3 regions of the Pantoea anthophila genome follow, and region 2 is predicted to be linked to each of the others. Evidence: predicted binding sites of a transcription regulator. Region 2 holds the regulator's gene; each other region holds the start of a gene.

Region 1 (4,797 bases), 480 kb from region 2:
CCTAAACCGGTTCCGCCTTCACGTCCACTGACCATCGGATAGAAGAGCGTATCCTGCAGCTGGGCCGGAATACCGGGGCCATCATCTTCAATATCTATTCGTGCTACCAGGCGATAACGGGTGCCATGCAGCGTCAGCTGAAAAGCCGTACGGGTGCGAATAACAATCGTCCCGCCGTCGTCGCCCAGCGCCTGAAGCGCATTGCGTACGACGTTAAGCAGCACCTGTTCAATCTGGTCAGGGTCGTGCGGCAGTTCCGGCAGGCTGGGATCGTAATCCCGCACCAGGGAGACATTCTCCGGCAGCTCCATCGACACCAGATTGACCACCCGCTCAGCCACCTGGTGAATGCTCTGGGTAATGTGCATCCCCGGCTGCTGTGGCCCTAATAGACGATCCACCAGATTCCGCAACCGGTCGGCCTGTTCAATAATGACCCTGGTATATTCATTCAGCGAGGGATCGGGCAGGGCGCGTGATAAAAGCTGTGCCGCGCCGCGCAATCCTCCCAGCGGATTTTTTATCTCATGGGCCAGGCCGCGAACCAGATCGCGTGCTGCCACCTGCTGGGCGTGCTGTAACTGCTCCTGACTGAGGCGACGCTGGTTATCCATCGGCGCCATTTCCATCAGAATCAAGCCATCGGGTAAACGCTGTGCGGTCAGCGACATAATATGTGCGCGACCATCGACTACCAGCGTGACCTCACTGTCAGTGAATCCCTGGCCAGCCTCAAGACTCTCGCGCATCACCTCAATATTCAGCGAAAAGTAGCCGGTTAAATCCGGTAACGGCGTGCCGAACAACTTGCGTGAGCTCTGCGCCAGTAATTGCTGCGCCGCCGGGTTGGCGTAATGAATAACCAGGTCGTTATCCACCAACAAAATACTGTTGATTAAAGCGTTGAGAATCTGCCCGGCGTCGGGCAGAGAGCCAGTTGCCATACAACGTTCCTCTGCACTAAATAGGTGCGTTCTGGTGTTTAAGCCGAAAAGCGGGAGAATGAACGGTGAATTCGCGGAGAAAAAAGCCCATCCGAAGATGGGCTAAAAGTTTCCACGGCAACAAAAACGTCTGATCAGTTAAACGCTGTAGTACAGCTCGAACTCAACCGGGTGTGGCGTCATGCGAACGCGGTCCATCTCAGTTTTACGCAGTTCGATGTAAGCATCGATAGATTCATCAGTGAAGACACCACCGCGGGTCAGGAACTCGCGATCTTCGTTCAGTGCATTCAGCGCTTCTTCCAGCGAGCCTGCAACTTTTGGAATCTCAGCTTCTTCTTCAGGTGGCAGGTCGTACAGGTTTTTATCCATCGCATCGCCAGGGTGGATTTTGTTGATGATGCCATCAAGGCCAGCCATCAGCAGTGCGGTGAACGCCAGGTATGGGTTAGCCGCTGGATCCGGGAAGCGCGCTTCAATACGACGCGCTTTCGGGCTGGCCACTACCGGGATACGGATAGACGCAGAACGGTTACGGGCAGAGTAAGCCAGCATAACCGGTGCTTCGTAACCCGGAACCAGACGCTTGTAGGAGTTGGTGGTCGGGTTCGCCAGGGCGTTGATCGCTTTAGCGTGCTTGATGATACCGCCGATGTAGAACAGCGCCATTTCAGACAGGCCGCCGTACTTATCGCCCGCGAACAGGTTCTGGCCACCTTTAGAGAGTGACATGTGGCAGTGCATGCCTGAACCGTTGTCGCCAAACATTGGCTTCGGCATAAAGGTCGCGGTCTTACCGTAAGCATGCGCGACGTTGTGAACGACATATTTGTAGATCTGAATTTCGTCAGCTTTTTTGGTCATGGTATTGAAGCGGGTCGCCACTTCGTTCTGACCTGCGGTCGCCACTTCGTGGTGATGCGCTTCAACCACCAGACCCATCTGCTCCATGGTCAGACACATGGCAGAACGGATGTCCTGTGATGAGTCAACCGGTGGAACCGGGAAGTAGCCGCCTTTCAGACCTGGACGGTGACCTTTGTTACCGCCTTCGTACTCTTTACCGGTGTTCCATGCCGCTTCGATATCGTCGATAGCAACGTGTGAGCCGGAAGTCGATGAACCGAAACGGATGTCATCGAACAGGAAGAATTCAGGTTCTGGTCCAAACAGGACGGTATCGGCGATACCGGAAGAGCGCAGGAAATCTTCAGCGCGTTTGGCGATAGAACGTGGATCGCGGTCGTAGCCCTGCATGGTGCCTGGCTCGAGAATGTCACAACGGATGATCAGCGTAGAATCTTCGAAGAAAGGATCCATGACCGCCGTGGTAGCGTCAGGCATCAGCACCATGTCTGATTCGTTGATGCCTTTCCAGCCGCCGATAGACGAACCATCGAACATTTTGCCTTCTTCGAAGAAGTCAGCGTTAACCTGGTGAGCAGGGATCGTAACGTGCTGTTCTTTACCTTTGGTATCGGTAAAACGCAGGTCAACAAACTTAACTTCATGCTCGTTCATCATCGAGAGAACGTGTTCAGCGGACATACTCAACTCTCCTGGAAATGGTCTTTCATTATCTACATGGCGAGGAAACGTCGTTTCCGGAGGGCGTGGCGGGAAAGGGAATTCCTGACCACTCTTTTCCGGCACGCTCTTCAACCGACATCTGACTGGCGTTTACGCTTGTTACAGATAAAGCGAATTCTGTGCCAACTTTTTTGATGTTGCTTAAATCGCCTTATGATGCACCTTTTTGTCGTAATGCGGCTGCACCACGATGGTTTTAGTGCACCATAACAGTGCTGAAAGTGAATTTACAGGCACCAATTTGGTGCATAGGACCAACTTAGTGCATTTTCTGCACCGGGAACAGTGCGAATTTGCGTCAATGCAATAATCTTTCAGTGAAAAGTGTGATCGTGTTCAGTCTTCCGCTTAATCCGTGTACAATAGCGCGCTATTTCTAATGCCTGAGGCAAAGCTGTGATCGAAAATTTGCGTAACATCGCCATCATCGCGCACGTTGACCATGGAAAGACCACCCTGGTTGACAAACTGCTGCAACAATCCGGTACTTTTGATGCCCGTACCGAAGCAACCGAGCGCGTGATGGACTCCAATGATTTGGAGAAAGAGCGTGGGATTACCATCCTCGCAAAAAACACCGCCATTAAGTGGAATGACTACCGTATCAACATCGTTGATACCCCAGGACACGCCGACTTCGGTGGTGAAGTTGAGCGCGTCATGTCCATGGTGGACTCGGTGCTGCTGGTTGTAGATGCGATGGATGGCCCTATGCCGCAAACCCGCTTCGTGACCAAAAAAGCGTTCGCGCATGGTCTGAAGCCGATTGTGGTTATCAACAAGGTAGACCGCCCGGGCGCACGTCCGGATTGGGTTGTGGATCAGGTGTTTGACCTGTTCGTTAACCTGGATGCGACTGATGAGCAGCTCGACTTCCCTATCATTTTCGCCTCTGCGCTGAATGGTATTGCAGGTCTTGACCACACCGACATGGCTGACGATATGACCCCGCTGTACCAGGCCATCGTTGACCACGTTTCACCTCCGCAGGTTGAAGTTGAAGCGCCACTGCAGATGCAAATCTCGCAGCTGGACTACAACAACTACCTGGGCGTGATCGGCATCGGCCGCATCAAGCGCGGTAAAGTGAAGCCTAACCAGCAGGTCACTATCATCGATAGCGAAGGCAAAACCCGTAACGGTAAAGTCGGCAAAGTCCTGACTCACCTGGGTCTTGAGCGTATCGACAGCGATCTGGCTGAAGCGGGCGATATCATTGCTATCACCGGTCTGGGTGAGCTGAACATCTCTGACACCATCTGTGACACGCAGAATGTGGAAGCGCTGCCAGCCCTGAGCGTCGATGAACCTACCGTAACCATGTTCTTCAACGTCAACACCTCACCGTTCTGCGGTAAAGAAGGTAAGTACGTGACGTCGCGCCAGATCCTGGAGCGTCTGAACAAAGAGCTGGTTCACAACGTGGCACTGCGCGTTGAAGAAACCGAAGACTCGGACGCATTCCGCGTTTCAGGTCGTGGTGAGCTGCATCTATCTGTTCTGATCGAAAACATGCGTCGTGAAGGTTTCGAACTGGCGGTATCCCGTCCGAAAGTTATCTTCCGTGAATTCGAAGGCCGTAAACAGGAGCCATTCGAGAACGTCACGCTGGATATCGAAGAAACGCATCAGGGTTCCGTTATGCAAGCCATGGGCGAGCGTAAAGGCGACCTGAAAAACATGGATCCGGATGGTAAAGGCCGCGTACGTCTTGACTACGTGATCCCAAGCCGTGGTCTGATCGGCTTCCGTAACGAATTCATGACCATGACTTCCGGTACCGGTCTGCTTTACTCCACCTTCAGCCACTACGACGACATTCGTCAGGGCGAAGTGGGTCAGCGTCAGAACGGCGTCCTGATCTCTAACGGTCAGGGTAAAGCGGTTGCGTTCGCCCTGTTCGGTCTGCAGGATCGCGGTAAGCTGTTCCTGGGTCACGGTGCAGAAGTCTATGAAGGCCAGATCATCGGTATTCACAGCCGTTCTAACGACCTGACCGTGAACTGTCTGACCGGTAAGAAGCTGACCAACATGCGTGCTTCCGGTACAGATGAAGCCACCACCCTGGTTCCACCGCAGAAAATGACGCTGGAGCAGGCTATCGAGTTCATCGATGATGACGAACTGGTAGAAGTGACTCCGCTGTCAGTGCGTATCCGTAAACGCCATCTGACCGAAAACGACCGTAAACGTGCTTCACGTGGTCCTAAAGACGCGTAATCACGCTTTAGCGTAATAAAGAGCCCCGCCATGCGGGGCTTTT
Region 2 (4,797 bases):
GCAATCAGTATGAGTAAAAGCAGGCGTTGGATAACGCTGATTCTGACCTTGATTGCACTGGTTTTGATCGGCTGGAATCTTACCAATAAGGATGACGATGGGATGCCCGTCGGGACAGACAGTCAGTCTCCGACCTACACCAGTGCGGATTCGCACACGGTGGTTTATAACCCGCAGGGCGCGCTGTCCTATAAACTGGTCTCAGACAAAGTGACCTATTTCTCGGATGACGAACTGAGCTGGTTCGAGCATCCGGTGATGACCACCTATGATGAGAACAAAATCCCGACCTGGACGTTACGCGCGGATAAGGCAAAGCTCACTAAAGATCGTATGCTTTATCTTTATGGCCATGTTGAGCTCAACACGCTGACGCAGGATTCTCAGCTGGAGCGGATCAAAACAGATAACGCGCAGATCAATCTGGTGACCCAGGACGTTACCTCGGATGACCAGGTGACATTGTATGGCCGCAGCTTTAACTCCACCGGCATGAAAATGCGCGGCAATTTACGGACAAAAAACGCCGAGTTAATCGAGAAGGTCAAAACCTCTTATGAAATTCAAAATGAACAAAAATAGCCTGAAGCTTTTACTGGCCAGCGTGCTGCTGGCGACCAGCGTTCCAGCGCTGGCCCTGACCGGTGACTCGGACAAACCCGTTAATATTGACTCGCAGAATCAGGCGCTGGATTTACAGGGCAATGTCGCGACCTTTACCGGCAACGTCATTGTGACGCAGGGCACCATCAAAATTACGGCAGATAAAGTCGTGGTCACCCGTCCGGGCGGCGACAGTAAGAAAACCATCGTCGATGCCTACGGTAATCCTGCCACCTTCTATCAGATGCAGGACAGCGGCAAACCGGTTCAGGGCCATGCCGCAAAACTGCATTACGAACTGGCTAACGATTTCGTTGAACTGACCGGCAATGCGTTTATTGAGCAGCAGGACAGCAATATCAAAGGCGATCGCATTACCTACCTGGTGAAAGAGCAGAAGATGCAGGCTTTCAGCCAGGGCCAGAACAAGCGCGTCACTACCGTACTGGTGCCGTCGCAACTTCAGGATAAAGCGTCGTCCAACAGCGAGAAGAAGAGTAACTGATAGCTATGGCCACATTAATCGCAGAAAACCTGGCGAAGGCCTATAAAGGCCGTCGCGTGGTAGAAGATGTCAGTCTGCAGGTGAAATCCGGCGAGATTGTCGGCCTGCTGGGCCCGAACGGTGCCGGTAAAACCACCACGTTCTACATGGTGGTCGGCATCGTGCCGCGTGACGCGGGCCGTATCGTGATTGACGATGAAGACATCAGCATCCTGCCGCTGCATGCGCGTGCGCGTCGTGGCATCGGCTATCTGCCGCAGGAGGCTTCCATTTTCCGTCGCCTCAGCGTTTACGATAACCTGATGGCGGTGCTGCAGATCCGTGACGATCTGACCGAAGAGCAACGCCAGGATCGCGCCCGCGAGCTGATGGAAGAGTTCCACATTGAGCACCTGCGCGACAGCATGGGCCAGGCCCTCTCCGGCGGCGAACGCCGCCGTGTTGAGATCGCGCGTGCGCTGGCCGCCAATCCTAAGTTCATTCTGCTGGATGAGCCTTTTGCCGGTGTTGACCCTATCTCCGTTATCGACATTAAGAAGATCATTGAGCATCTGCGTGACAGCGGCCTCGGCGTACTGATTACCGACCATAACGTGCGTGAAACGTTAGCGGTCTGTGAGCGGGCCTATATCGTCAGCCAGGGCCACCTGATCGCGCACGGCACACCCAATGAAATTCTTGCGGATGAGCAGGTTAAGCGGGTTTATTTGGGTGAAGAGTTCAGACTCTGATAAGGTGTCGTTAAGACCGCTATTTACCTGGGAACTATCATCCTGTCTATGAAGCAAGGCTTACAACTCAGGTTCAGCCAACAGCTGGCAATGACTCCCCAACTGCAGCAGGCGATTCGTCTGCTGCAGCTCTCTACGCTTGAACTCCAGCAGGAGCTACAGCTGGCGCTGGAAAGTAATCCCCTGCTTGAGCAGACGGACCCGCACGACGAGATTGACTCCCGGGACGCTGCAGAAGCGGAGGCGCTGGATACCCGCGAAGCGCTTGAGCAAAAAGAGATGCCCGATGAACTGCCGCTGGATGCCACCTGGGATGAGATCTACACCGCTGGCACACCTTCCGGCACCGGAACGGACTATCAGGATGATGAGCTACCGGTCTACCAGGGTGAAACGACGCAGTCCCTGCAGGATTATCTGATGTGGCAGGTCGGCCTGACGCCGTTCAGTGATACCGATCGCGCGATTGCGACCTCTATCGTCGATGCTATCGATGACACCGGATATCTCACCGTTTCGCTTGAGGAGATCCTCGACAGTATCGGCAATGACGAGCTGGAGGTGGATGAGGTTGAAGCGGTGCTGAAACGCATCCAGCGCTTTGACCCGATTGGCGTGGGTGCGCGCGATCTGCGCGACTGCCTGCTGGTTCAGCTGTCACAATATGCGCCCGACACGCCCATGCTGGCCGAAGCACGTCTGATTGTCAGTGAGCATCTCGACCTGCTGGCCAACCACGACTTCCGTAGCCTGATGCGGGTAACGCGCCTCAAAGAAGAGGTGCTGAAAGAGGCGATGCTGCTGATTCAGTCGCTGGACCCGCGTCCCGGCCAGTCGATCAACACCGGCGAACCGGAATATGTGATTCCCGATGTGCTGGTGCGCAAGGTTGGCAGCCGCTGGACGGTTGAACTCAACGCCGACAGCCTGCCCCGCCTGAAGATCAATCAGCACTATGCGGCGATGGGCGGCACCACGCGTAACGACAGCGACACGCAGTTTATTCGCAGCAACCTGCAGGAAGCACGCTGGCTGATTAAGAGTCTGGAAAGCCGCAATGATACACTGCTGAAAGTGACGCGCTGTATCGTTGAGCAGCAGCAGGCGTTTTTCGAGCAGGGGGAAGAGTTTATGCGCCCGATGGTCCTGGCTGATATCGCTCAGGCCGTTGAGATGCACGAATCAACTATCTCCCGCGTGACCACGCAGAAGTATCTGCACAGTCCGCGCGGTATTTTTGAACTGAAGTACTTTTTCTCCAGCCACGTCAACACGGAAGGGGGCGGCGAAGCCTCCTCTACCGCGATTCGTGCGCTGGTGAAAAAATTAATTTCGGCGGAAAATCCAGCCAAACCCTTGAGCGACAGTAAACTGACCTCCATGTTGTCCGATCAGGGGATCATGGTGGCACGGCGTACCGTCGCAAAATATCGTGAGTCTTTATCCATCCCGCCATCGAACCAGCGTAAACAGCTGGTTTGACAGAAATGAGAAGGAAGACCTATGCAGCTGAACCTGACCGGGCAACACGTTGAAATTACGCCACCACTGCGTGAATTCGTCAGTGCTAAATTTGCCAAACTGGAACACTATTTTGAGCACATCAATCAGGTCTATATTGTCCTGAAAGTTGAGAAAGTCATGCAGGTGGCTGACGCAACACTCCACGTTAACGGTGGCGAGCTGCACGCCACGTCGGAAGCGGAAGATATGTACGCGGCGATTGACGGGCTGATCGACAAGCTCGCCCGTCAGCTGACTAAACATAAAGATAAACTGAAAAAACACTAACCTTCATGCTGGCTACGCGCGCCTGGCGCACTGAGCCGACAGGATGGGGCGGATAATCCGCCCCGTTTTGTCATCTGGCAGGCGTCATTTTCCGTCACGTCAGAAGACGCCGGCGGTGAATGGCCTGGTGAACCCGCAAGTGAAACGATAATGAACAACGATCTTACACTGGAATTGAGCACGGTGCTTTCGCCTGACTGCACACGCAGTGGCGTACACTGCCAGAGCAAAAAACGTGCGCTGGAAATCATCAGCGAACTGGCCGCTAAGCAGCTCAACCTGCCGCACCAGACGCTTTTCGAAGCGATCCTGACGCGTGAGCGTATGGGCAGTACCGGTATCGGCAACGGGATAGCGATCCCGCACGGCAAGCTGGAGGAGGATACGCTGCGCGCGGTCGGGGTCTTTATCAGCCTCGAACAGCCGATTGCGTTTGATGCCGTCGATAACCAGCCGGTCGATCTGCTGTTTGCCTTACTGGTTCCGGCTGACCAGTGCAAAACACACCTGCACACCCTTTCACTGGTGGCAAAGCGTCTGGCCGATAAAACGGTCTGCCGCCGGCTGCGCGCTGCGCAGAGTGATGAAGAGCTTTATGCCATTATTACGGAAAACCAGACAGAGCTGTAACGCGTCTTTACCGGCCGGGTGCCGGTTTTAAAACGGGAGAGAAGGTCATGGTGCTGATGATCGTTAGCGGTCGTTCAGGCTCGGGGAAGTCAGTGGCACTCCGTGCGCTGGAGGATATGGGGTTCTACTGTGTTGATAACCTGCCGGTGGTGCTGCTGCCGGAGTTAGCGAACTCACTGGCAGAGCGGAATATTTCGGCGGCGGTCAGCATCGACGTGCGCAATATGCCTGAATCCCCCGAAATTTTTGAAACCGCACTGAATAATCTGCCCGACTCCTTTTCACCTCAGCTGCTGTTTCTCGACGCCGACCGCAACACGCTGATTCGCCGCTACAGCGATACGCGTCGTCTGCACCCCCTCTCCAGCAAAAATCTGTCGCTGGAGAGTGCCATTGATGAAGAGAGCGATCTGCTGGAGCCGCTGCGTTCGCGCGCCGATCTGATCATTGATACGTCAGAGATGTCGGTGCATGAACTGGCCGAGATGCTGCGCACCCGCCTGCTGGGCAAGCGTGAACGCGAGCTGACCATGGTAT
Region 3 (4,797 bases), 570 kb from region 2:
TGTCCGGCTACCGCAGAACCCAACGTTGGTGTTGGCACAGGTTTACTCTTGTCGGCACAGCCCGCAACAGCAACCGCCATAACTACCCCACTGAACACATGCCACAGTTTCATTGATGTCGTCTCCATTTGATCAAAATGATTGTCGGCAGCGAATCCTGCTTACAGCGTTTCACTCGCCGTATGTCCTTAATGTTGGCACAAAAATGAAATTTTGCCTGGCACAGGCAAAGCGGAAAGTCTGATTGACGTCAACTGGTCCGATCTTTCACACTGAGCAGGTCACTATATTGAGGAACGCGCCATGAGTCAGGCACTGCAAAATCTGCTGAATTTATTAAATCTGGAAAAACTGGAAGAAGGTTTATATCGCGGCCAGAGTGAAGATCTTGGCCTGCGCCAGGTGTTTGGCGGTCAGGTGGTGGGTCAGGCGCTCTATGCCGCAAAGCAAACCGTCGCGACCGATCGGACGATTCACTCCTTTCACAGCTACTTTCTGCGGCCCGGCGACAGCCAGAAAGCGATTATCTACGACGTCGAAACCCTGCGTGACGGCAAAAGTTTCAGCGCCCGTCGGGTCAGTGCAATACAGAATGGTCAGCCCATTTTTTATATGACTGCCTCATTCCAGTCACCGGAAAGTGGCTTTGAGCATCAGAATACGATGCCACAGGTGGCAGGACCGGAAAATCTGGTCACGGAACAGGCGATGGCGCAGAAGATGGCGCACATGCTGCCGGAAAAACTGCGGGAGATATTTATCGCGGAACGTCCGCTGGAGATCCGCCCGGTGCAGATTCACAATCCGCTGCGCGGGCATGTGGACAAGCCTGAGCGCCAGGTCTGGATCCGGGCCAACGGTCCGCTGCCTGACGATCTGCGCATCCATCAGTATCTGCTCGGCTATGCGTCGGATCTCAATTTCCTGCCGGTTGCGCTGCAGCCGCACGGCAAAGGATTTTTAGAGGCGGATATGCAGGTCGCCACGATCGATCACTCAATGTGGTTCCATCGTCCGTTCGACTTCAGCGAGTGGCTGCTCTACAGCGTGGTAAGTACTTCAGCGTCAGGTGCCAGGGGATTCGTACGGGGTGAGTTTTACAATCAGCAGGGGGTGCTGGTCGCCTCTACGGTGCAGGAAGGGGTGATGCGCCAGCGAAGCGAATAAAAAAAGGGGCGATAGCTCGCCCTTTTTCACTGCTTATACTCTCACGCATTACTGGTTGTAAGCGTTCTCGCCGTGGCTGTTAACATCCAGACCTTCGCGTTCGTGCTCTTCCGGTACGCGCAGACCGACAATCAGATCGGCCAGTTTAAAGCCGATGAAGGCCACCACGCCAGACCAGACGATTGTGACGCCGACGCTGAAGAGCTGAACCCAGACCTGATGGCCCATGGTCACACCCTGCGCATAACCGACGCCGCCCAGTGAAGAGGAGGCAAACACGCCCGTCAGGATACAGCCAACAATGCCGCAGACGCCGTGCACGCCGAACACATCGCAGGGGTCGTCCACACGCAGCCATTTCTTCAGAGAGGTCACACCCCACAGACCCGCCAGTCCGCCAACCAGACCGATAATCAGTGCACCGCCGACGCCAACATAACCACAGGCTGGGGTAATCGCGACCAGTCCGGCGATAAAGCCTGAACAGGCGCCCAGCAGAGAAGGCTTACCGCGCACCGCCCATTCGCCAAAGGTCCATGAGAGTACGGCACCCGCCGTTGCCACAACGGTGTTCAGGAACGCCAGTGCAGCAATTTCGTTTGCTGCTGAGGCAGAACCGGCGTTGAAGCCGAACCAGCCTACATAGAGGATCGCGGTGCCGGTGAAGACCATCGGCAGATTATGAGGTTTGAAAGCTTCTTTACCAAAGCCGGCACGTTTGCCAACCAGATACGCGCCCACCAGACCCGCTACCGCGGCGTTGATATGCACGACGGTACCGCCGGCGAAGTCCAGCGCGCCATCCTGCGCCAGGAAACCGCCTGCCCATACCATATGCGCGATAGGCAGGTAAGCCAGCGTCAGCCAGACACCGACGAAGATCAGTACGGCTGAGAAACGGATGCGTTCTGCAATGGCACCCACAATCAGGCCCACGGTGATGCAGGCAAATGAGGCCTGGAATGCAACGTGGATATACTGATAGAAGCTGCCCATTACCGCGGTCAGCTGGATATTCTTCAGCATGGCCCAGCCAAATCCGCCAAAGAAGGCGTTACCTTCGCTGAACGCCAGTGAATAGCCGTAGACCATCCACAGGACGCACACCAGCGAGAAAGTGACGGCCACCTGCGTCAGCATCGACAGCACGTTCTTACCGCGAATCAGACCGCCGTAAAACAGCGCAATCCCTGGAATTGACATAAACAGCACCAGCGCGGTGCAAATCATCATAAATGCGTTGTCAGCCTTGTCCGCAACGGCAGGCGCAGCCATCGCGAGCGATGGTAACAGTGCCAGGCTGGTCAGGCCCAGCTTAGTCAGAACTTTATTCATTTTTATTCCATCCCATCACAATACTGAGTCGTAATTACAGAGCGGCTTCGTCGGTCTCGCCGGTACGAATACGAATGACGCGCTGCAGTTCAGCCACGAAAATTTTACCGTCGCCAATTTTTCCGGTGTAAGCCGCTTTACTGATAACATCCACAACTTCGTCCAGCTGATCGTCGGCAATAGCGATATCAATTTTGACTTTCGGCAGGAAGTTCACGCTGTACTCTGCGCCCCGATAGAGCTCGGCGTGCCCCTTCTGGCGGCCAAACCCTTTCACTTCGGAGACGGTCAGTCCCTGAATGCCGATAGAGGACAAAGCTTCACGCACATCCTCCAGCTTGAATGGCTTAATTACGACGGTAACCAGCTTCATTGGATCCCCTCCAGCGAGTAAATAGGTAACGTTTACGGACACACAGGGAGATAAGCAAAGGCTGTGCCAGTTAGTAAAAGCGGTGATAATCAGTGGGTCAGGCGGGATGGAGCAAGGTGAGGCTCTGCAGTGGCTCTGAAAAGGGGGAAAAGGAGAAAGCCGGTCAGCGCATCGGGATGCACTCCTTTGGTGCTTCAGGCGTCAAAGGAGTGCATTTATACAGATTAGTCCGATAAAGCTGCGCAAAAAAGGTGCAGGTCAGGCTTCCGCGGTGGCAGGCACGCCCGACGCGAGATCATCCCCGGCCTGCTGAAGCTGATACATCTGCCAGTAGCGGCCCTGCATCGCCAGCAGTTGCTGGTGCGTGCCCTGCTCGACCACCCGGCCGCGATGGAGGACCAGGATTTTGTCGGCGTCGATAATGGTGGAGAGACGGTGAGCAATTACCACCAGCGTGCTGTGCTGACGCAGCCTGGCCAGCGTCTGCTGAATCGCCTGTTCCGTGCCGGAGTCAATATTAGCCGTGGCTTCATCCAGAATCAGTATCTGCGGCAGATCGACCAGCACCCGCGCCAGCGCCAGCAGCTGCTTCTGCCCGACAGACAGGTTATTCCCCTGCTCACCCAGCCGGGTGTGAATCCCCTCCGGCAGAGCCTGCGCCAGGGGCGCCAGCCGGACCTGTTCCAGCACCGTCCAGACCGCCTCTTCGCTGATATCACGGCCCAGCCGGACATTGGCCAGCAGCGTATCCGCCAGCACCACCGGGTCCTGCTGCACCATGGCGATCCCGTGTCGCAGCACGCTATGGCTCAGATGCCCAATCGGCCGGTCATCAATGCGGATTTCACCGCGCGTCACCGGGTAGTAGCCCATTAGCAGGTTTGCCAGCGTGCTTTTGCCGCTGCCGGTATGTCCGACCAGCGCCACAAATTCGCGTGGCGCCACCTCAAGATTAATGTCACTGAGTACATCGCGGTTTTCACGGTAGGCGAAGCTCAGATTGTTCAGCGAAATGCGGCCGGAAGCCAGCGGCTGCTGACTGTCGCCATACTGCTGCTGCGCGGCATCCATGAGTTCGAAGATGCGCTCACCGGAGACCACCGCCTGCTGCAACATCGACTGCTGTGTGGTCAGCTCAATCAGCGGCTCATTCAGGCGTCCCAGATAGGTGATGAAGGCATAAAGCACACCGACTTCAAAAACGCCGGGCACGGAGAAGCTGAACAGGACCAGCAGGCCGCACAGCACCATTGCGGAAAAGAGGCTCAGCAACGGGCGCAGCAGAAAGCCGTCGAGACGCAGTGTTTCCATCCGCGCCAGGTAGTGAGAGCGACTGGCCTCGCCCATCCGCTCGCCGAAGCGGGCCTGCTGACGAAACTGCTGGATCACGCTCATGCCGCTGATTACTTCGTTAAAGCCGTTGTTAATGTCGGCCAGATAACCGCGAACCCGGCGGGCAATCGGCGTGCTGAAGCGCTGATAGATCACCATCACCATCAGCACCAGCGGGAAGATCATCATCGCCACCAGCGCCATGCGCCAGTCAAGGCTGAACATCGCCACCATCATGGCCCCGACCAGCGCGGCACTGCGCAGCACGGTTGAGACCACCGTGACGTAGAGATCGCGGATCACTTCGGTGTCGTTGGTCACGCGTGAAATAATCTGACCGACCGGCTGGGTATCGAAGGCGCTCAGCGGCTGACAGAGCGCGGCATTCATCACATCGCTGCGTAACCGCTGCACCACGCCGATCGCCGCCCGGTTGAATAACAGCGCCTGCCAGTAGTGGAGCGCGGCGGCCAGTAGCTGAAGCAGAATGAAACTGACCAGCAGGCCGGCGACCAGCCCCCAGGGCATCTGATGTTTCGCCACCAGATTGTCGATAAAGTAGCTGACCAGCACCGGTCCGGTCACCTCAG

The links. The regulator sigma-54, encoded in region 2, starts transcription at its own class of promoters, with help from an activator protein. The targets are predictions, from matches to a motif close to GTTGGCACANNTTTCGCTNT.
Region 1: glnA (glutamate--ammonia ligase) is a predicted target of sigma-54. The motif match lies at 2,642-2,661, and genes of this name have one in related genera.
Region 3: glnK (P-II family nitrogen regulator) is a predicted target of sigma-54. The motif match lies at 2,927-2,946, and genes of this name have one in related genera.

What each region holds. Positions count from the first base shown of each region.
Region 1 is NZ_CP110473.1:96,858-101,654, forward strand. It holds gene glnL (nitrogen regulation protein NR(II)) at 1-944, opposite strand, end outside; gene glnA (glutamate--ammonia ligase) at 1,083-2,492, opposite strand; gene typA (ribosome-dependent GTPase TypA) at 2,931-4,754, shown strand.
Region 2 is NZ_CP110473.1:3,520,963-3,525,759, forward strand. It holds gene kdsC (3-deoxy-manno-octulosonate-8-phosphatase KdsC) at 1-13, shown strand, start outside; gene lptC (LPS export ABC transporter periplasmic protein LptC) at 10-582, shown strand; gene lptA (lipopolysaccharide ABC transporter substrate-binding protein LptA) at 557-1,108, shown strand; gene lptB (LPS export ABC transporter ATP-binding protein) at 1,114-1,839, shown strand; gene rpoN (RNA polymerase factor sigma-54) at 1,888-3,321, shown strand; gene hpf (ribosome hibernation promoting factor) at 3,343-3,630, shown strand; gene ptsN (PTS IIA-like nitrogen regulatory protein PtsN) at 3,781-4,260, shown strand; gene rapZ (RNase adapter RapZ) at 4,308-4,797, shown strand, end outside.
Region 3 is NZ_CP110473.1:2,952,430-2,957,226, forward strand. It holds gene OJ965_RS16360 (YbaY family lipoprotein) at 1-113, opposite strand, end outside; gene tesB (acyl-CoA thioesterase II) at 304-1,167, shown strand; gene amtB (ammonium transporter AmtB) at 1,216-2,502, opposite strand; gene glnK (P-II family nitrogen regulator) at 2,537-2,875, opposite strand; gene OJ965_RS16380 (SmdB family multidrug efflux ABC transporter permease/ATP-binding protein) at 3,134-4,797, opposite strand, start outside.